Regions from separate parts of the Nocardioides luti genome, predicted to be linked through region 1. Evidence: riboswitches for the same ligand, from Rfam matches in the RefSeq annotation. Region 1 holds a riboswitch; each other region holds the start of a gene.
The links. A riboswitch is a leader RNA that binds a small molecule or an ion and turns the genes downstream of it on or off. The one in region 1 is predicted to bind cobalamin.
Positions count from the first base shown of each region.

Region 2: another riboswitch for cobalamin. It lies ahead of H5V45_RS20915 (magnesium chelatase subunit D family protein); the one in region 1 lies ahead of H5V45_RS20045 (ribonucleoside-diphosphate reductase subunit alpha).
Region 3: another riboswitch for cobalamin. It lies ahead of H5V45_RS20890 (nitrite reductase); the one in region 1 lies ahead of H5V45_RS20045 (ribonucleoside-diphosphate reductase subunit alpha).
Region 4: another riboswitch for cobalamin. It lies ahead of cobN (cobaltochelatase subunit CobN); the one in region 1 lies ahead of H5V45_RS20045 (ribonucleoside-diphosphate reductase subunit alpha).

Region 1 is NZ_JACKXE010000002.1:224,004-229,215, forward strand. Features, by position in the region: gene H5V45_RS20045 (ribonucleoside-diphosphate reductase subunit alpha) at 1-2,015, opposite strand, end outside; cobalamin riboswitch at 2,147-2,388, opposite strand; gene H5V45_RS20050 (TIGR01777 family oxidoreductase) at 2,461-3,351, shown strand; gene H5V45_RS20055 (PAS domain-containing hybrid sensor histidine kinase/response regulator) at 3,359-5,212, opposite strand, start outside.
Region 2 is NZ_JACKXE010000002.1:396,915-402,126, reverse strand. Features, by position in the region: gene cobBC (bifunctional hydrogenobyrinic acid a,c-diamide synthase/histidinol phosphate aminotransferase CobBC) at 1-927, opposite strand, end outside; gene cobO (cob(I)yrinic acid a,c-diamide adenosyltransferase) at 932-1,546, opposite strand; gene H5V45_RS20915 (magnesium chelatase subunit D family protein) at 1,546-3,660, opposite strand; cobalamin riboswitch at 3,685-3,860, opposite strand; gene cbiE (precorrin-6y C5,15-methyltransferase (decarboxylating) subunit CbiE) at 3,879-5,093, shown strand; gene cobM (precorrin-4 C(11)-methyltransferase) at 5,090-5,212, shown strand, end outside.
Region 3 is NZ_JACKXE010000002.1:389,805-395,016, forward strand. Features, by position in the region: gene H5V45_RS20865 (thiamine phosphate synthase) at 1-288, opposite strand, end outside; gene H5V45_RS20870 (thiazole synthase) at 285-1,043, opposite strand; gene thiS (sulfur carrier protein ThiS) at 1,055-1,255, opposite strand; gene thiO (glycine oxidase ThiO) at 1,246-2,400, opposite strand; gene thiE (thiamine phosphate synthase) at 2,397-2,972, opposite strand; TPP riboswitch at 3,021-3,130, opposite strand; cobalamin riboswitch at 3,189-3,389, shown strand; gene H5V45_RS20890 (nitrite reductase) at 3,490-4,278, shown strand; gene H5V45_RS20895 (precorrin-8X methylmutase) at 4,275-4,952, shown strand; gene H5V45_RS20900 (precorrin-2 C(20)-methyltransferase) at 4,949-5,212, shown strand, end outside.
Region 4 is NZ_JACKXE010000002.1:410,011-415,222, forward strand. Features, by position in the region: gene cobF (precorrin-6A synthase (deacetylating)) at 1-389, opposite strand, end outside; gene cobN (cobaltochelatase subunit CobN) at 386-3,982, opposite strand; cobalamin riboswitch at 4,020-4,164, opposite strand; gene H5V45_RS20980 (DUF4396 domain-containing protein) at 4,955-5,212, opposite strand, start outside.

The DNA of each region.
Region 1 (5,212 bases):
TGCCGCTTCACCTGCTCGCGGACCTCGGCGGTCCACAGGCCGCGCTCGCGCAGCTCGCGGGCCAGCCAGGCGTTGACCTGGAGGAACTCCCCCGACAGCGTCTCGCGCTTGAACAGGTTCGACACCTGCGGCTCGATGCACTCGTAGCAGCCGACGATCGAGGCGATCGTCGCGGTCGGCGCGATCGCGACCAGCAGCGAGTTGCGCAGGCCGTGCTCGGCGACCCGGTCGCGCAGCGCCTGCCACCGGTCGGTCTGGGTGGGCGTCACCGACCACAGGTCCGGCTGGAGGTCCCCGCGGGCCGCCCGGGTGTCGGCGTACGCCGGGTGCGGGCCGTGCGCCTGCGCCAGCTCGCACGACCGCTCGAGCGCGGACAGGTAGATCTCCTCCTGGACCCGGGTCGACAGCTCGCGCGCCTCGTCGGAGTCGAACGGCAGGCGCAGCGCGAAGAACACGTCCTGCAGCCCCATCACGCCCAGCCCGACCGGGCGCCAGCGCGGGTTGGACGCCGCCGACTCCGGGCTCGGGTAGTAGTTGATGTCGATGACGCGGTCGAGGTAGGTCACCGCGGTGCGGACGGTCGCGCGGAGCTTGTCCCAGTCGAGGGCGTCGGCGAGCAGGTGCTGGGCGAGATTGACCGAGCCGAGGTTGCACACGGCGGTCTCGTCGTCGCTGGAGACCTCGACGATCTCGGTGCAGAGGTTCGACAGGTGCACGACGTTGCCGGGCACGGCAGTCTGGTTGCAGGTGCGGTTGCTGGCGTCCTTGAAGGTCATCCAGCCGTTCCCGGTCTGCGCCAGGGTCCGCATCATCTTCGCGTAGAGCTCGCGCGCCGGCAGCTGCCGCACGACGCGCCCCTCGGCCTCGGCGGCGAGGTAGGCCCGCTCGAAGTCGACGCCCCAGAGGTCGGGCAGCTCGGGCACCTGGTCCGGGTCGATCAGGCTCCACGTCTCGTCCGCCTCGACCCGCTGCATGAACAGGTCCGGCACCCAGTTCGCCAGGTTGAGGTTGTGGGTGCGGCGGGCGTCCTCGCCGGTGTTGTCGCGCAGCTCGAGGAACTCCTCGATGTCGGGGTGCCACGGCTCGAGGTAGACGCAGGCGGCGCCTTTGCGCCGCCCGCCCTGGTTCACCGCCGAGACCGAGGCGTCGAGCGTGCGCAGGAACGGCACGATCCCGTTGGAGTGGCCGTTGGTGCCCCGGATCAGGGCACCGCGCCCGCGCACCCGGGAGAACGCGATCCCGATGCCGCCGGCGAACTTCGACAGCGCCGCCACCTGGGCGTAGCGCGCGTAGATCGACTCCAGCCGGTCGACCGGGCTGTCGACGAGGTAGCACGACGACATCTGGGTGTGCCGGGTGCCGGAGTTGAAGAGCGTCGGCGAGCTGGGCAGGTAGGCCAGCGACGACATCAGGCGGTAGAAGTCGATCGCCTCGGCCGGGGTGGTGGCCAGGCCGCAGGCGACCCGGAGCAGCCAGTACTGCGGGGTCTCGACGACGAGCCGGGTCTCCGGGTGGCGCAGGAGGTAGCGGTCGTAGACCGTGCGGAGCCCGAAGTACTCGAAGCGCCGGTCGTTGTCGGGGTCGATCGCCTGGTCGAGCTTGCGGGCGTTGGCCTCGACGAAGGCCGCGGTGTCGTCGCCGACCAGCCCCTCGAGGTGCGCCAGCCGGACGGCCTGGCTGAAGGAGGCGACCTGCTGGCCCGCAACCTCCTTCTCGATGTAGCCGGCGAGCAGCCGGGCCGCGAGACGGGAGTACTCCGGCTCGGTGGCGGTGAGCTCCGCGGCCGTCTGGATCGACAGCCGGTCGAGCTCGGCGGTGGTGGCGCCGTCGTACAGCCCGGCGATGGTGCGGGTGGCCACGGTGAGCGGCTCGACGTACGCCAGGCCGGTCGCGCAGCGCTCGACGGCCCGGACGATCTTGTTCAGGTCGACGGGCTCGAGGTCGCCGTTCCTCTTCCGCACCCCCATCGGGCTGCGCGTCGTGGTCGGTGGTGCTGGGATGTTCGTCTGCGTCATTGCTGCTCTCTCCTCGCGAGCTGGCCGGAGGCCGGGAGCGCGAGGAGGGGTCGACGACGCGGACCCACCCGCCAGGGGTCGGGTCCGGGCAGCCGGCCGACCCACCCTCGAGGTCCGCGACCACCGCGCACGGTCGTGCGCGGGCGCTGGCAGGTCTTCGGACTCGTGGGCACGCCGCACGGTGCCTCCCGGCACCGCTCGACCCCTACCGGCCGTCGCTTCCCAGGACCCGTGGAGGCATCCCAGTGCTTGTGTGACGGCTGTCGTTCCCACTCACCGCTGCGGGGCAGTCCCGGACTCGCACCGGGTTCCCTCTTGCCCCGGGAGACTCGCCTCGCAGCGCACCTCCCGGACCAGCAGGAGCACCATATCTAGGGATTTCTCGATTCCCCGACACCACATCTGGTGTCGGCGTGTCGCTTCGGTCGTCTGCAAGGCTGGACCCATGCGCATCGTCATCGCCGGAGCCTCGGGCTTCCTCGGCACCGCCCTCAGCACCGAGCTCGTCCAGCGTGGCCACGCGGTCGTCGCCCTGGTCCGCCGCCCCACCTCGAGCCCCGACGAGTCGACGTGGGACCCGTACGCCGGCAGCCTCGACCAAGCGGTCGTCGACGCCGCCGACGTCGTCGTCAACCTGGCCGGCACGCCCACCGCCGGCAACCCGCACTCGGCGACCTGGGCCCGCGAGCTGCGGGAGAGCCGGGTCACGACGACCCGCGTGCTCGCCGAGGCGATCGCCCGCTCCCCCGAGCCGGCGGCGTTCCTCGCCGGCAACGGCATCAGCTGGTACGGCGACCACGGCGCCCAGGTGCTGACCGAGGCCTCGGACAGCCGCGGCCACGCCCTGCTCACCGAGGTCACCCGCGAGTGGGAGGCCGCGACCGCGGCGGCCAGTGAGGCCGGCGCCCGCGTCTGCATCCTGCGCACCTCGCCGGTCATGGACCGCCGCAGCGCCCCGCTCAAGCAGCTCCGCCTGGTCTTCAAGGCCGGCTTCGGCGCCCGCCTGGGCGACGGCCGGCAGCACATGGCGATGGTCTCGCTGCGCGACTGGGTCGGCGGCGTCGCGCACCTCGCCGAGCACGCCTCGGCCAGCGGTGCCTTCAACCTGTGCTGCCCGCGCACGCCCACCAACGCCGAGTTCACCCGGGCGCTCGCGGACGCCGTGCACCGCAAGGCGTTCGTCGCGGTGCCGAAGATCGGCCTGCGCATCGGCGCCGGCGAGATGGCCCCCGAGCTGCTCGGCTCGCTGAACGTCCGGCCGGCGGCGCTCGAGGCCGCGGGCTACGTCTTCCGCGACCCCGACGTGACCGCCGTGCTGCGCACCGGGCTGGCCTGAGCCGGGCTCAGGAGCCCGGCACCCAGCGGGCCAGGGTGCTCTCGAGCAGCGCGGGCACCACCGGCTTGGTCAGGAAGTCGTCCATGCCCGCCTCCTGGCAGCGGGCGCGCTCCTCGGCGGTCGCCGCGGCCGTCATGGCGATGATGGGGATGTGGTCGCCGTTGCGCATCGCCCGCACCGCGCGGGTCGCGTCGAAGCCGTCCATCACGGGCATCTGGCAGTCCATCAGGATCGCGTCGTAGCCGTCGGGGTCGTCGGCCAGCGCCGCGACGCCCGCGGCCCCGTTGTCGGCCAGCACCACGTCGTACCCGAGGCGGCGGAGCACGCCCTCGGCCACGAGCTGGTTGACCTCGTTGTCCTCGACGACGAGGACCCGGCCCCGCAGGTCGCCGGCGGGGGCGCTCACCGGCGCCGGGGCCACCAGGTGCTCGGCCCGGCGACCGCCCAGGGTCGCGAGCGCGTCGAGCAGGCGTGAGGGCAGCACGGGCTTGCTGAGGAAGGCGTCGAGGCCGGCATCGGCCAACCACTCCGCCCCCGGCTCGATCGCCGAGGACAGCAGCGCCAGCCGGGTGTCGCGGTGCCGCTCCTCGGCCCGGATGATCCGCGCGAGCTGCTCGCCGTCGGCGCCCGGCATCATGTAGTCCAGCAGGACCACGTCGTACTGCTCGCCGTGCCGGACCGAGGCGTCGAGCTCCACGAGGGCGTCGTACGCCGACTCGACCGCCGTCACGCGCACGCGCCAGGCCTCGAGCTGCTCCTGCAGGATGAAGCGGTTCGTGGCGTTGTCGTCGACGACGAGCACGTGCAGCCCGGACACGGCGTCCTGCAGGGTCGCCTCGGTGGGCAGGGCCTGCGCGACCGAGGGGGCGAACGGCGTGGTGAACCAGAAGGTGCTGCCGGTGCCGGGCTCGCTGTCGACGCCGATCGCGCCGCCGGTGGCCTCGACGATGCGCTTGCTGATCGCCAGGCCGAGGCCGGTGCCGCCGTACTCCCGGGTGGTCGAGCTGTCGGCCTGCGAGAAGGCCGTGAAGAGCTGGCGCTGCACGTCGGGCGGGATCCCGATGCCGGTGTCGCGCACCTCGACGCGGACGCCGGCGGGGTCCAGGCTCGCGCGGACGACCACCTCGCCGGCCTTGGTGAACTTCACGGCGTTCGACACCAGGTTGGTGATCACCTGGCCGAAGCGCACGGGGTCGCCGCGCACCATCGACGGCACCTGCTCGGCGCTGGCGACGACCAGCTCCAGGCCCTTGGCGCTGGCCCGCTCGGCGTTGATGCCCACGCTCTGCTCGACGATGCTGCGGGGGTCGAAGTCGACCTCCTCGAGGTCGAGGCGGCCGGCCTCGATCTTGGACAGGTCGAGGATGTCGTTGACGAGCGCCAGCAGCGCGCGACCGGCCTGGTCCACGCCCTCCGCGAGCCGGCGCTGGTGGGAGGTGAGCTCGGTGCGGCTGAGCAGCTCGCTGAGCCCGATCACGCCGTTGAGCGGCGTGCGGATCTCGTGGCTCATCGTGGCGAGGAACTCCGACTTGGCCCGCGACGCGGCGAGGGCGTCGTCACGCGCCGCCGCGATCGCCCGGCCCGCCTCCTCACGCTCGGAGACGTGCGCGAGGAAGGCCAGCATCTGCGCGAAGATCGCGACGTCGGACGGCTCCGCCTGCTCGCGGACCCCGGTGTCGGACACGACCACGCAGGCGACCCGCTCCCCCACCAGCGCCGGCCCGGCGATCTGGACGATCCCGCCCGGGCCGGGGGCCTGGACGAGCCGCCGCTCGGTGGCGGCGCGCTCGGCCAGCGCCTGCGCGGCGGCCACGACGTCCGCGTCGTGGTCGCCCCACCCGCTCGGGAAGTGCACGAGCCG
Region 2 (5,212 bases), 170 kb from region 1:
CAGCGCGACGGCGTGGACCTCGGGGAATCCGCCGCCGAGGTAGAGGCCGCTGGTGCCGGCGGGCAGCGCCTTGTCGGTGAGCGGGTCGAAGCTGACGACGTCGCATCCGGCTGCGCGGAGCAGCTCCTCGGTCTCGGTGTAGCGGAAGGTGAACGCGCGACCGCCGGCCATCGCGACGATGGGGCGAGCATCGCTAGGAGGGTGCACCTCGGCGACCGGGTCCCACGGATCGGCGGACAGGTCGGCAGCGGTGCGCGCGATCCGGAGCACGGCATCCAAGTCGACCGTCTGGGCAACGTGGTCCGCCAGCCGGTCGAGGGTGTGCGTGGCCTCTTCGCGCTCTGCCGCGGGAACGAGGCCGAGATGGCGCGAGGGCGCGGCGAACGCGTCGTCGCGACCGATCGTGCCCAGGACGGGCAGTCCGATCGAGCTGGCAACCTCCTGCGCGTGGCGCGGCGAACCGGCTTTGTTGAGAATCACACCAGCGACCTCGACGCGCGGGTCAAAGGTCGCCATGCCGTGTACCACCGCCCCGATCGAACGGGAGGATCGGGAGATGTCGACGACCAGCACGACGGGCGACCCGGTGAGGGCGGCGACGTGCGCTGTCGAGGAGAAGCCCTCACCACCCACCCGGCCGTCGTACAGGCCCATCACGCCCTCGACGACGGCGACGTCGGCGCCCGCGGCGCCGTGCAGCAGCAGCGGGACGATCCTGTCCTCGCCGACCAGGTGGGGATCGAGATTGCGGCCGGGGCGGCCGCTCGCCAGGGCGTGAAATCCCGGATCGATGTAGTCCGGCCCAACCTTGTGGCCGCTGACCACACGGCCCGCGCGGGTCAGCGCGGCCATCAGACCGGTCGCGACGGTGGTCTTTCCCTGGCCGGTCGCCGGAGCTGCGACGACGAACCGGGGAAGGCTGGTCACGGCGTCACCACTCGATGCCTCGCTGGCCCTTCTGACCGCGGTCCATCTGGTGCTTGACCTTCGTCATCTCGGTGACCAGGTCGGAGACCTCGACGAGCCGGGGGTGCGCACGCCGGCCGGTAACCACGACGAACTGTCGCCCGGGCCGCTGGCTCAGGGTGTCGACGACGTCTTCGACGTCGACCCACCCCCACTCCATCGGGTAGGTGAACTCGTCGAGGATCAGCAGGTCATGGGTCTGCGCGGCGATCCGGCGCTTGACCTCGGCCCACCCCTCGGCTGCCTCGGCGGCGTGGTCGGTCTCGTCGCCAGCCTTCCGGGACCACGACCACCCGGCACCCATCTTGTGCCACTCCACGGGGCCGCCCTCGCCCGACTCCTGGTGCAGTGTGCCGAGTCGCTCGAGCACCGTCTGCTCGCCGATGCGCCACTTGGCGGACTTCACGAACTGGAAGACCCCGATGTCCCAGCCCTGGTTCCAGGCGCGGATCGCGAGCCCGAAGGCGGCAGTCGACTTCCCCTTGCCGTCACCGGTGTGCACCATCAGCAGCGGTTGCTCGCGGCGCTCGCGGGTGCTGAGACCGTCGTCCGGGACGGTGAGTGGCTGGCCCTGGGGCATCAGGCTGCTCCTTCGGTACTGGTGTCGGCGGTCGTGCGAGGATGCACGCGGTCGTGGACGAGCGTGGTGAGCCCGGTCGCGCTGACCTCGTCGACCGGGACGTGCTCGGCGCGTAGTACCCCGGCCAGGTCCCGGGCGAGCCCGAGCCGGAACGAGCCGGTCTCGGAGTCGACGACCAGTGACGTCACCCCGGTCCCCGCGAGGTGAGCTGCTGCTGTCCGCGCCCGTGCGACGGCGTCGGGTCCCCAGGTCGCGCGACCGTCGGTGACGACGACGAGCAGCGGGCGTCGACGCGGGTCGCGGACGCGTTCGACGCGCAGCACACGGGCGGCCTCGAGCAGGCCCTCGGCCAGCGGCGTACGCCCTCCCGCAGGGAGTGCTTCGAGTCGGGTCGCGGCGATGTCGACGGAGCGGGTGGGCGGCAGCACCAGCTCGGCGCGGTCGCCCCGGAACGTCACGAGCCCGACCTGGTCGCGGCGCCGGTAGGCGTCCAGCAGCAGCGAGAGGATCGCGGTCTTGACCTGCTCCATGCGGCGACGCGCGGCCATCGACCCGGAGGCATCGACGCAGAAGAGCACCAGGTTGGACTCCTGTCCCTCGCGGGTCGCCACGCGCAGGTCGTCAGGGCGGAAGAGCAGGCTGCCCGACGTTCGGCCGCGGGCGAGCTGGTGGGGCGCGGCCGCGCGCACGGTCTCGGCGACGTGGATCGAGCCTGCCCCGCCCGTGCTGTGTCGGGACCCGATCCGACGTCCGGACTCGGTCATCGCGCGGCTGCGCCGACCGGCCTCGCCCTCGCCGGTGCCCTGGACCGTGAAGAGCTTGGGCCGATAGGGGGTCCGCGCGTCGACGGTGGTGTCCGGCCGGCCGGGAGCATCGCCAGCGGCGGCTGCGTCTGCTGGGGCCTCGCCGGCCGTCGACGGCGGCGCGCTCTCGCCGCCATCGGAGGGGCTCGAGGAGGAGTCCGACGGTGATTGCGTCCCGCTCGTGGGTTCACGATCCCCGGAACCGTCCTGGTCGGTGTCCAGACGGCCGTCCGCGGGCCCTTCCCCCTCGGTCCCTTCCCCCTCGGATCCGCCCTGCGGCTCGGGGGGCTCCGGCGCGGGGTCGTCGTCGCCGAGCACCTGGTCGAGCAGCTCCTCGTCGAGCCCGGGGGCGTCGAAGGGGTTGCGGCGGCGACGGTGGGGGAGTGCGAGGCGGGCGGCGGCGCGGACGTCGGCGGTGGTGACCGAGGTGCGGCCGTGCCAGGCGGCGTGGGCGACGGCGGTCCGGGCCGTGACGATGTCGGCGCGCATGCCGTCGACCTCGAAGGCGGCGCAGACCTCGGCGATCTTGAGAAGTACGTCGTCGCGGAGCTCGACCTCCGCGACGAGCTTCTGGGCCGCCTGGATCCGGTCGGTGAGCGCGCGCTCCGACTCGGCGTACTGGCGGGTGAAGGACTCCGGATCGGTGTCGTAGGACATCCGGCGGCGAACGACCTCGGCGCGGGAGGCCGGGTCGCGCGGCGCGGCGACCTCGACGGTGAGGCCGAACCGGTCGAGCAGTTGCGGACGGAGCTCGCCCTCCTCGGGGTTCATCGTGCCGACGAGGACGAACCGGGCGGCGTGCTCGACCGAGACACCGTCGCGCTCGACGTTCGACCGGCCCATGGCGGCGGCGTCGAGCAGCAGGTCGACGAGGTGGTCCTGGAGGAGGTTGACCTCGTCGACGTAGAGGATCCCGCGGTGGGCGCGGGCCAGGAGGCCAGGCTCGTACTCCGCCTTGCCCTCCGACAGCGCGCGCTCGAGGTGCAGGGAGCCGAGGACGCGGTCCTCGGTGGCGCCGACCGGCAGCTCGACGAGCCGCACCGGCCGCGTCTCCGTCGGGGCGTCCGCCGCGAACGGCCCGTCCGGTGAGAGCGGCGTGGGGTCGCGTGGGTCGGTGGAGAACCGGTCGCCTGCGATCACGTCGATCGGTGGCAGGACGGCGGCCAGTGCACGCACGATCGTGGACTTCGCGGTGCCCTTCTCGCCGCGCACCAGGACTCCGCCGACGCCGGGCGAGATCGTGGTGAGGACCAGGGCCAGGGCCATGTCGTCGGATCCCACGACGGCGCTGAAGGGAAACTGCAGTGGCATGGGAGGCTCCCGCTCGTCAGCCAGCGAACAAAGTGGCGCGAGGCCGGTCTTCGGACTTCCTGGATCGGTGCCGGTCTCGCGATCGACGTCGTCCAGGTCACCGCAGCGGGCCTGTGCCGGACTCTCACCGGCTTCCCAGATTCTCCCGTCGGGCCTGTTCGTCTCGTGGCCGTCGGGGCACCTCGTGCCTGTCGGGCGTCACGATAGCGTCTGACCCCATGACCTCCAACGGCCGTCCGCGGATCACCGTCGTCGGCCTCGGCGCCGACGGGTGGGTCGGGGTTCCGGATCGCCTGCGCACGATGGTGGAAGGCGCCGCGGTGGTGCTCGGCGGACGTCGTCACCTCGCCCTGCTGCCGGACGTCTCCGAGCAGGCGCGGGAAGCCTGGCCGAGCCCGCTGCGCGACGGTCTTCCCGGCCTGATGGCGAAGTACGCCGACCTGGACGTCGTCGCGCTCGCCTCCGGTGACCCTCTGGTGAGCGGCATCGGCTCGACGCTGGCCGAGCTGCTCGGCGCCGATGCGGTGCACGTCGAGCCGGCCGTCTCCTCGGTGGCGCTGGCCCGCGCCCGGATGTGCTGGGCCGCTGAGGACCACGACGTCGTCAGCCTGGTCGGACGCGACCCGCGGCTGCTGCTGCGCGCGCTCGCCCCAGGCCGACGCGTGCTCGTGCTCTCCGCCGACGAAACCACCCCCGCTGTGGTCGCGCGTCTGCTGGTCGAGCACGGGTACCCCGCAAGCCGGATCAGCGTGCTCGGCGACCTGGGCGGGGACGAGACGCGCGTCGAGGGCGTGGCCGATGGCTGGGAGGGCGAGGTCTCCCGCCTGAACGTGATCGCCCTCGAGGTGGTCGGTCAGGGTCTTGCCTCGTGGTCGCCCGGTCTGCCCGACTCGGCGTACGAGCACGACGGCCAGCTCACCAAGCGCGACCTCCGCGCGTCGGCACTCTCCCGCCTCGCGCCCGCCCCGGGCCAGCTGCTCTGGGACGTCGGCGCAGGCGCCGGGTCGGTCGGCATCGAGTGGATGCGGGCGCACCCGTCGTGCCGCGCGATCGGCGTGGAGTCCGACAGCGACCGGGCCGCGCGGATCGCCCGCAACGCCGGCGCGCTGGGCGTCCCCGATCTCGAGGTCGTGCACGGCCGTGCCCCCGACGCCCTGACCGGGCTGCCCGCGCCCGACGCGGTCTTCGTCGGCGGCGGTGCCACCCGCGCCCGTGTCGTCGACACGTGCCTCGCTGCCCTAGGACCAGGCGGCCGGCTTGTGGTGCACGGCGTCACCCTGGAGACCGAGCAGCTGCTGGTGCGGCTGCACTCCGAGCACGGCGGCGAGCTGACCCGCATCGCGGTCGAGCACGCCGAACCGATCGGCACCTTCACCGGCTGGACGCCGGCCCGGGCCGTGATCCAGTGGGCCTACGTCAAGGAGCAGTCGTGACCATCCACTTCGTCGGCGCCGGCCCCGGTGCCGCCGACCTGATCACCCTCCGCGCGGCCGCCATGCTGAGTGCCGCCGACGTGGTGCTCTATCCGGGCACCTACCTCGACGCCGAGGTG
Region 3 (5,212 bases), 170 kb from region 1:
GTCGTGGCAGGAGCGGCCGTGCGGCGGCCCCGCCGGTGCCGGGGCGGCCTGGTGGGCGGCGAGGTGCAGACCGGCCGCGCCGGGCAGGAGGGTGCGCGCCGAGATGACCTGCACGTGAGCCGCCAGCTCGTCCGCGAGGGCGGCGCGCGCCGGCTCGTCCAGGTCGAGCTCGCGCAGCACGACCGTCGTCGCGCCGGCCGCCGCGCACGAGGCGAGGGTCTCGACCAGGCCACGTCCCGGGAGCAGCTGCCCGCGGTCGGTGAGTAGGAGCAGCCTCGGCACCCTCACCGCCCCACCCGCCCACGCATCGGGCTCGAGGCCCGCGCCGTCTCCCGGCGCGGGATCCGCCCGGCCCGGCGGGCGAGCTGACCCGACTCGACGGCCAGGCTCATCGCGCGCGCCATCGCGACCGGGTCCTCGGCGCGGGTGACCGCGGTCGCCACGAGCACTGCGTCGCAGCCGAGTTCCATCGCGTGCGCCGCCTCGCTGGCGGTGCCGATCCCCGCGTCCAGGACGACCGGGACGTCCACCGCCGCCCGCACCGCCTCGATCGTGTGCGGGTCAGCGATCCCGCGTCCCGAGCCGATCGGGGAGCCCAGCGGCATCACCGCGGCACAGCCGACGTCGACCAGCCGGCGGGCGACGACCGGGTCTCCGGTCGTGTAGGGCAGCACCGTGAAGCCACGAGCCACCAGCGTCTCCGCGGCCTCGACCAGCTCGACGACGTCGGGCAGCAGGCTGACCTCGTCGCCGATCACCTCGAGCTTGACCCAGTCGGTGCCGAGCGCCTCCCGGGCGAGCTCGGCGGTCAGCACCGCCTCCTGGGCGCCGAGGCAGCCGGCAGTGTTGGGCAGCACCTGGACGCCGAGGTCGCGCAGGGTGGCCAGCAGGCTGCCCGTCCCGGTGTCGGAGGTACGCCGGACCGAGACCGTCACCAGACCGGGGCGCGCCGCCTCGACCACGCGACGCACGGTCTCCAGGCTGGTCAACCCGCCCGTGCCCAGCCACAGCGGGGCGAGCTGCACGCCCGCGACCTCGAGCATCTCCACGCCGCTCACCCGCCCTGGTGGGCGGTGACGACCTCGACGAGGTCGCCCTCGCGCAGCGGGATGGCCGGCCACTCGGCGGCGCGCACGACGCTGCCGTTGAGGGCGACGGCGACGCCGCGAGGGTCGGGGGCCACCGTCTCCAGCAGGCCGGTCAGCGCGGTGCCCTCGGGCAGCTCGTGCGGTCGTCCGTTCACGCTCAGGCGCATGGTTCCTCGTTCCGATCCGTGTCGCGGTCTGTGTGGCGGTCCGTGTCGTTGGGGCGGTCGAAGCGCTGGGGATTGAACGCCTGCGCCGCTGGCGGCACCGCGAGGCCGTCGACGTGGGCACGCACGGTCGCCGCGGTGACCGGCGCGAGCAGCACGCCGCCCCGGTGATGTCCACCGGCGAGCACCAGCCGGGCGCTCCCCGTGCCCGGCACCGGTCCGAGCAGCGGACCGTTGTCGGGGCTGCCGGGCCGGTCCCGGGCGACCACCTCGAGAAGCTCGGCGGTGGCGAGTCCGGGTATCAAGGCGCGCGCGGTCTCGAGCAGCCGGGCCACCCCGCCGAGGGTCGGCAGCGGGTCGCCGTCGTCGGCCGGGTGCTCCTCCTCGGTCGCGCCGATCAGCAGCTCCCCGTGCGCGCGCGGCACGACGTAGACCCGCTCCCCGTGGACGCGGGCCCGCAGCACCCGGGCCGGGCTCGGCCTGGACCGCAGCCGGACCGCCTCGCCGCGCACCGGGCGCACGTGCGGCATCCCGGTCGCGCCGGTGGCGAGCACCACCACCTCCGCTCGCAGACGGGAGCCGTCGTCCAGGACCACGCCGTCGGGCTCGGGGGTCGCGCGGGCACGAACCACCCGGTCGCCCAGCACCGCGAGTAGCGCGTCAGCGACCCGCCGCGGGTTGACATGGCGGTCGTCGGGCAGCAGCGCCCCGCCGACGACGCGCCCCGAGAGCATCGGCTCGGCCGCTCGCAGGGCCCGCCGGTCGAGCTCCTCCACCCGCACCCCGCTGGCGTCCAGCAGTCGGCAGGCACGGTGCACCTCGGCGAGGTCGTCGCGGTCGGCGGCGACGAGCACGGTGCCGGTCGAGCGCAGGTCGAGGTGGTGCCCCGACCGTTCCGCCAGCGAGGCTGCGAAGGCCGGCCACCTCGCGAGCGAGTCGATCCCCAGCCGCAGCAGTGCCTCCTCGCCGAACCATGCCTCGCCACCGGGCGCGAGCATCCCCGCGGCGGCGTACGTCGAACCGCCGCCGGGTCTGGGGTCGCAGACGGTCACGTCGTGCCCGGCCATGACCAACTCGTCAGCGCAGGCCAGCCCGATCACCCCGCCACCGACGACCACCACCCGGAGCCCGGGCGTCACCGGGCTCACGACGTGTGAACGAGCTCGGCGATCTCCCGGGCCGCGCCGGGTGGGTCGGGGTCCTTCCAGACGGCGGCGACCACGGCGACGCCATGGGCACCGGAGGTCATCACGTCGCGCACCCGCGCCGCGGTGATCCCCCCGATCGCGATCGCCGGGATCTCCCGTGCGGTCGCGGCGAGCACGTCGAGACCGAGGGGGTCAGGCAACCCGTCCTTGGTCGAGGTGGCGTGCACCGGACCCACCCCGGCGTAGTCGGCGCCCTCGGCCCGCGCTGCGATCGCGTGCTCCGGACCACGGCAGGTGGCACCGACCAGGAAGTCCACCGGGGCGAGCGCCCGCGCGTCCGCGACGGACAAGTCGTTCCGGCCGAGGTGCACCCCGTGCGCCCCGGCGGCGAGTGCGACGTCGAGGCGGTCGTTGACGATCACCCGCGTCCCCCGTGGCGCGAGCTCGGCCAGCAGCTCACGCGTCCAGGCGACGACCTCACGGTCACTGGCTTGCTTTGCACGGACCTGGACCGCGTCGACGCGCGGAGTGCCGACGGCGCCCTCGCCAACGACGGCGAGCAGGCGCGTCAACGCATCCCGATCGAGGGGTCCGAAATCGGTGATCAGGTGGAACCGTGGCAACACGTCGATCTCACTTCCTTCGCCGGCATGATCCGGAGCAGGTTCGACGGTCGGGGCGGCATCAGCCCCATCTCAGCCCGATGCATCGGGCTCCCGTGTGGATGCGGAGGACACTAGCACCGGACCGGTCCGTGCCCACGGGTGTCGTCCGCACGGGTGTGTTGGTAGCGTGCCGAACGCCAGTCAACCTCCCGTGGTCCGCCGCGGGGGCGCAGGGAACCCGGTGCGAATCCGGGACTGACGCGCAGCGGTAAGGGTGACGGGCGGGGCCCTGTCTTACGACAGCCACTGGACCGCGGGGTCCGGGAAGGCGTCCCGCACCGGGTGATCCCGAGTCCGAAGACCTGCTGGCCCTTGCGGCAACAGCCGCGAGGTCACTCGAGGACCCCGCGCACGGGTCCCTGACCTCAGAGGACCATCGGTGCCCCTCCCACCCGTTCGACTCCGCCGTGACCGGTGCCCCGGCGTGCTCCGCCCCTGGCCCGCCGACGACGGCGCACTGATTCGCCTGCGTCTGGCCGGCGGCCACCTCCCAGCCGGATCCCTTGAGATCCTCGCGCAGGTGGCGCACGACCACGGCGACGGGCAGGTCTACCTCACGGGGCGTGCCAACCTGCAGCTGCGCGCGCTGCCGTTCGTCGGCGGCCAGCTTCCTGACGAGGTGGTGGACGCCGTCGTGGGGACCGGTCTGCTCCCCTCGCGCAGCCACGAGCTCGCACGCAACCTGATGTGCTCCCCGCTCACCGGGATCTCCGGAGGTCGGGCCGACCTGCGGCCGGTGGTCCATGAGCTCGACGAGCGCCTCTGTGCCTTACCTGAACTGGCCGCACTGCCGGGCCGGTTCCTGTTCGTGCTCGACGACGGCCGGGGCGACCTCGTCGACCGCGAAACCGACCTCGGTGCCGTGGTCCTCGACGCGGACACCGCCCAGCTCAGGGTCGGCGCGGGCTGGGGTGCGGTCGTCCCACTGCCCGACGTCGCCGAGGAGTTGGTCCAGCTGGCCCACCGCTTCCTGCTGGAGCGCGGCCACGACGAGACGGCCGCCTGGCACGTCGCCGAGCTCGAGTCCCCGCTGGCGCCTCCCGCGCCAGGCGACGCCCGAGTACCCGCCGCCTCCGGCATCCCGTCGTACGACGGAGTGCTGCACGTGCCCGTCCCGGACGGCGTCCTCACGCCCGACCTCGTCGGCGACCTGGTCGGACCCGGTCACGACCTGGTGGTCACCCCGTGGCACGGCGTGGTGGTGACGCCATGACTGGCTCGATCGAGGGACCGGCCCGACCGGCCCGCCATTACGCCTACGTCGACCAGGGGTCCGCGATCTACGCCGAATCGTTCGCCACGATCCGTGCCGAGGCGCGGCTGGACGCGCTGCCCCCGGAGGCTGAGTCGGTGGCGGTGCGGATGGTGCACGGCACCGGGCAGGTCGACCTGGTCGACGATCTCGTCGTGCACCCGCGTCTGGTGCCTGCGGCGCGGACCGCGCTGGAGGCGGGGGCGCCGATCCTCACCGACGCCCACATGGTCGCCTCGGGGGTCACCCGCGCTCGACTCCCCCGCGACAACGACGTGGTCTGTCTGCTTCGCGACGCGCGCGTGCCCGACCTCGCGCGCCGGTGGGGCACCACGCGATCGGCCGCCGCGGTCTCGCTGTGGGTGCCGCTCCTCGAGGGAGCGGTCGTGGCAATCGGCAACGCTCCCACGGCGTTGTTCCACCTGCTGGAGCTGCTCGTCGAAGGGGCTCCTCGGCCCGCTGCGGTGATCGGCTGCCCGGTCGGCTTCATAGGCGCTGCGGAATCCAAGCAGGCGTTGGAGTCCTTCGCGGACGACCACGGTATCGACGTCCCCTTCCTCACCGTGCGGGGCCGCCGCGGCGGCTCGGCCATGACCGCCTCGGCGCTCAACGCGCTGGCCCAGGAGCAGGAATGACCACGCCAACTGGACACTTCTACGGCGTCGGGCTCGGCCCCGGCGACCCCGAGCTGATCACCGTCAAGGCCGCGCGGCTGGTCGCCTCCGCCGACGTCGTCGCCTACCACGCGGGCGTCGGCAAGCAGTCCAACGCGCGCCGCATCGCCGCCGACCTGATCCCGGCAGACGCGATCGAGGAGGAGCTGCGCTACCCAGTCACGACGGGCAGCACGGCCCACCCGGGGGGCTACGCCGGGGCGATCGCGGAGTTCTACGAG
Region 4 (5,212 bases), 190 kb from region 1:
ACGTCGACCTCCAGGTCCACGCGCTGCGCCATCGCCTCGACGATCCGCAGAGTCGAGTCGTACAGGGACGGATCACCCCACACCAGCATCGCGACGTCGCCGGGTCGTTCGTCGAGGACCCGCAAGTGCGCGGTGACCCGAGCCTCGTGCCAGTCGTGGACCGCGCGGGCGTAGTCGTCGGGGTCGTCGCGGTCGCGCGGCGGATCGGAGACGACGACCAGGGGCGGGTCGCCGTAGGCCCGGCAGACCTCGGCGCGCACTTCAAGCAGCGGGTCGGCCTGGCCCTTGGCGAAGGCGAGGACGTAGTCGACCGTGCGCAGGGCGTGGGCTGCCTCTCGGGTGACGTGCTGCGGGCCCATGCCCACCCCGATGACGCGGACGCGCCTCACTCGCGATCCTCCAGGTCTCCCTCGAGGTCGAGGTAGATGCGGCGCATGCGGTCCAGCACGTCGGGGTCGGGCTCGGCCCACAGCCCTCGGTCGACCGCCTCGTGCAGCTTCTCCACGATGCCGCGGAGGGCCCACGGGTTCGACTGCCTCATGAAGGCCTGGTTGGTCTCGTCGAGGACGTACTCCTGGGCGAGCGCGGCGTACATCCAGTCGTGGACCACGCCGGTGGTGGCGTCGAATCCGAAGAGGTAGTCGACGGTGGCCGCGAGCTCGAAGGCCCCCTTGTAGCCGTGCCGCTGCATCGCGCCGATCCAGCGCGGGTTGACCACCCGCGCCCGGAACACCCGGTTGGTCTCCTCCTGCAGCGTCCGGGTCCGCACGGCGTCAGGGGTCGTCGAGTCACCGACGTACGCCTTGGGGTCGCTGCCGGTCAACGCTCGCACGGTGGCGACCATGCCGCCGTGGTACTGGAAGTAGTCGTCGGAGTCGGCGATGTCGTGCTCGCGGGTGTCGATGTTCTTCGCGGCGACGTTGATCCGTCGGTAGTTCACCCGCATGTCGTCGGCGGCCGGCGCACCATCCAGACCCCGCCCGTAGGCGAAGCCGCCCCAGGCCGTGTAGACCTCCGCCAGGTCGCGGTCGTCGCGCCAGTTCCCCGACTCGACCACCTGGAGGATCCCAGCGCCGTACGAGCCCGGCTTGGAGCCGAAGATCCGCGTGGTGGCCCGCCGCTCATCGCCGTGCTCGGCGAGGTCGGCTCGGGTGTGCGCCCGCACGAAGTTGAGGTGGTCGGGCTCGTCGAGGTCCGCCACCAGGCGTACGGCGTCGTCCAGCATCGCCACGACGTGAGGGAAGGCATCCCGGAAGAAGCCGGAAATGCGGACGGTCACGTCGATCCGCGGACGGCCCAGCTCCTCGAGGGGTATCACCTGCAGGTCGCTGACCCGACGGGAGGCCTCGTCCCACTGCGGTCGTACACCGAGCAGGGCCAGCACCTCGGCGACGTCGTCACCCGACGTACGCATCGCGCTGGTCCCCCAGACCGAAAGCCCCACCGACTCCGGGTGATCACCGGTCTCCTCGAGGTAGCGCTGCACCAGCGAGTCGGCCATCGCGCTACCGGTCTCCCAGGCCAGCCGGGACGGCACGGCACGAGGATCGACGGTGTAGAAGTTGCGGCCCGTCGGCAGTACGTTGACCAGTCCACGCAGCGGTGAACCCGAGGGCCCCGCCGGGATGAACCCGCCGTCGAGCGCGTGCAGCACCGCGTCGAGCTCGTCGGTGGTGCGCTCCAGCCGGGGCACCACCTGGGTGGCGGCGAAGTGCAGCACCTCCTGGACAACCGGGTCGTCGTGCAGCTTGGCTGCGGTCCCGACCTCCCAGTCGGCGTCGTCCATCCGCTGCACCAGGCCGCGGGCCTGTCGCTCGATCTCGTCGACGGCCACGGTGGCCTCCGCGCCCTCCTTGAGGCCCAGGGCGGCGCGCAGGCCCGGGACCGCGCGGGACTCACCCCCGAACACCTGGGCGGCGCGGAGGATGGCGAGCACCAGGTTGACGCGCGCTTCGCCCGCCGGCGCCTGGCCGAGGACGTGCAGGCCGTCGCGGATCTGGGCGTCCTTGATCTCGCAGAGCCAGCCGTCGACGTGCAGGATGAAGTCGTCGAACTCCTCGTCGTCGGGGCGCTCGTCCAGGCCGAGGTCGCGGTGCATCTCCGCGGCGTGCATCAGCTGCCAGATCTCGCCGCGGATGGCCGGAAGCTTGGCCGGGTCCATCGCCGCGATGTTGGCGTGCTCGTCGAGCAGTTGCTCGAGTCGGGCGATGTCGCCGTATGACTCCGCGCGCGCCATGGGCGGGATCAGGTGGTCGACGATCGTGGCGTGCGCACGGCGCTTGGCCTGCGCCCCCTCCCCCGGGTCGTTGACGAGGAAGGGGTAGATCAGTGGCAGGTTACCGATCGCCGCGTCGGTGGCACAGGCCGCGGAGAGCGCCGCGTTCTTGCCGGGCAGCCACTCCATCGAGCCGTGCTTGCCGAGGTGCACGACCGCGTGAGCGCCGAAGCCGCCGGTGTCCTCCGATGCGCCCAACCAGCGGTAGGCCGCGAGGTAGTGGTGTGACGGCGCGAGATCGGGGTCGTGGTAGATCGCGACCGGGTTCTCCCCGAAGCCCCTGGGCGGCTGGATCAGCAGGACGACGTTGCCGGCGGTGATCGTGGCGAGCACGATCTCCCCGTTGTCGTTGACGAAGAGCCGTCCGGGCGCCGGACCCCACGCCTCGACCATCTTGTTCCGCAGCTCCGGGTGCACGTCGGCCGTCCACGCGCTGTACTGCTCCGGCGTGATCCGCACGTGCGCGTCGGTCAGCTGGGTCTGGGTCAGCCATTCCTCGTCCTGGCCGCCTGCCGCGATCAACGCGTGGATCAGGGCATCACCGGCTTCGGTGTCGTCCTCGAGCTCGAGGCCCGGGACCGCACCCACGGGGCCGAGGTCGTAGCCCGCGTCACGCATCCGGCGCAGCAGCCGGATCGTGGACACGGGGGTGTCCAGGCCGACGGCGTTGCCGACCCGCGAGTGCTTGGTGGGGTACGCCGACAGCATCAGCGCGACCTTGCGCTCGCAGGGCGGAATCCGCCGCAGGCGTGCGTGGTTGACCGCGATGCCGGCGACCCGGGCGCAGCGCTCGGGGTCGGCGACGTATCGCGGCAAGCCGTCCTGGTCGATCTCCTTGAAGGAGAACGGCGCGGTGATGATCCGCCCGTCGAACTCGGGGATAGCGATCTGGCTGGCCGAGTCGAGCGGCGTGACGCCGTCGTCGGATGCCTCCCACTCCTCGCGACTGCTGGTCAGGCAAAGTCCCTGGAGCACGGGGATGTCGAGCGCGGCGATCCGCGCAACGTCCCACGCCTCATCGTCCCCTCCGGCACTGGCCCCGGCCGGCTGGCTCCCGCCGGCGGCGAGCACGGTCACCACCAGGGCGTCGAAGGCGCCCAGGGCTTCGTACAGCTCGTCAGGCGAGGACCGGAGCGAGGAGCTGAAGATCGGCACCCCGACCGCCTGGCCGGTGGCGTCGACGGCGTCGGCCAGGGCATGCGCGAACGCGGTGTTGCCACTGGCCTGGTGGGCTCGGTAGAAGAGCACGCCAACCCGAGGCAGGTCGACCGGTGTCACTGGTCGCTCCAGCACACCCCACGCGGGGATCTCAATGGGGGGCTCGAACCCCTCCCCGGTGAGCAGCACCGTGTCAGAGAGGAATGCGTGCAGCTGGGCCAAGTTGGCGGGTCCGCCCTCGGCGAGGTAGCGGTGCGCCTCGGCAGCGATCCCGATCGGTACGGTTGAGAGCTCCATCAGCTCGGCGCTGGGCTGCTGCTCGCCACCCAGAACGATCATCGGCATCCCGGTGGTCCGGATCCGCGCGAACCCGGAGCACAGGTCGTGCGGCGAGCCCAGGATGCGGCCCACCACCAGGTCGGCGCCCTCGATGGCCTCGGCCATCGACTGGTGGCCGGGCCGGGCCGGGTTGGCCCAGACGTAGGCGGCGCCCGAGGAACGGGCGGAAAGCAGGTCGGTGTCCGACGTCGAGAGCAGGGCGATGCGCATGCGCCTGGTCAGCTCCTCCTCGGGATTCTCGTCCCGGCTGGGTGGATGTCTCGTGGCCAGTGTCTGGCTGTGCCCGCCGCCGGTGGGACGAAGGGCATCACAGTGGCGGAACCGCCCCGGACTCGCACCGGGTTCCTGATCCCACGAGACGTGTGCGGTCAGCCTAGAGGACGCCGCGCGCGTGGGAGACGCTGCGTCTCGAGGATCTGAGCTCGGACCAGGTACTCGGCCACCAGGGCCCGGGCGGTGTCGGGGTCGACGTGTTCGTACCAGACGTCGTCCGGCTGGACGCTGACCACGGGCCCCGGATTGCACGGGAACTGACAGCCGGTCTGCGTCACCAGGACGTCTTCGTCAACGGGCCCCTGCTGCATGAGGGCGAGCACTAGCACTTCGGCCCTCCGATCGGACGACAGCGCCGTGCGCCAAGACGCACGACACCTCAAGACCTGATGCCGATGAAGGGGGGACGTCCTCCCACGCCCGCGACCTGAGGCCCGGTACGCTGCCCAGCAACGGACTCGCACTCGACACGAGCTCGGCTCTGTCGGGTCCGTGAGCAACGGGCCGACGCCGCGATCTCCGGACCGGGCCCCGCTCGCTCCCGCACCCAGCGCAGCGACCCCGCCGCAACGATCCGGGCCAGCGGCACCTCTCTCATTGCCCGAAAGCGTGCTACGACGCCGGCACAAGTTGCCCCAGTGTCGCGACGTGCTCCGACCGGTTCGAGTCACGCACGACGTTCACACCTCGTCACTTTCGCGCGCAGATCGAGAGCTCGCTGCGGCGTTGAATCCTGCCTTTCGGGCGCTTGTGACGTCCAGTCGTCGAGTTCGCGAGTTGCCACCACCTGTTGCTTGGCCGTCTTGCCTGCGTCCAGCGGCGGATGCCATGGTCCGGATGTGCTGCCGCCACGCGGTTGCGGCGGCAGCACATCGGGACGCGATGCGCGGACAGTTAGCTGCGCATTGCTCAGGTGGGGACGACGGCCTGGTTGCGGCGCAGCAGCCACATGACAGCTGGGTATCCGGTGGCCAGACCGATGATGACGCCTACCTGCATGAGGAACCAGAAGGTGCCCTCGGTGACTGGCGGCATGGCGCTGTTGTAGTAGAGGAGGAGCATCCAGCCGACCATGCCGATGTCGAATGCCGTGACCGTGAAGATGGCGGCGGTGGTGGCGGCGCCGACGGAGAGCCAGCGGGCATTTCCGGTGCTGGAACCGCGACC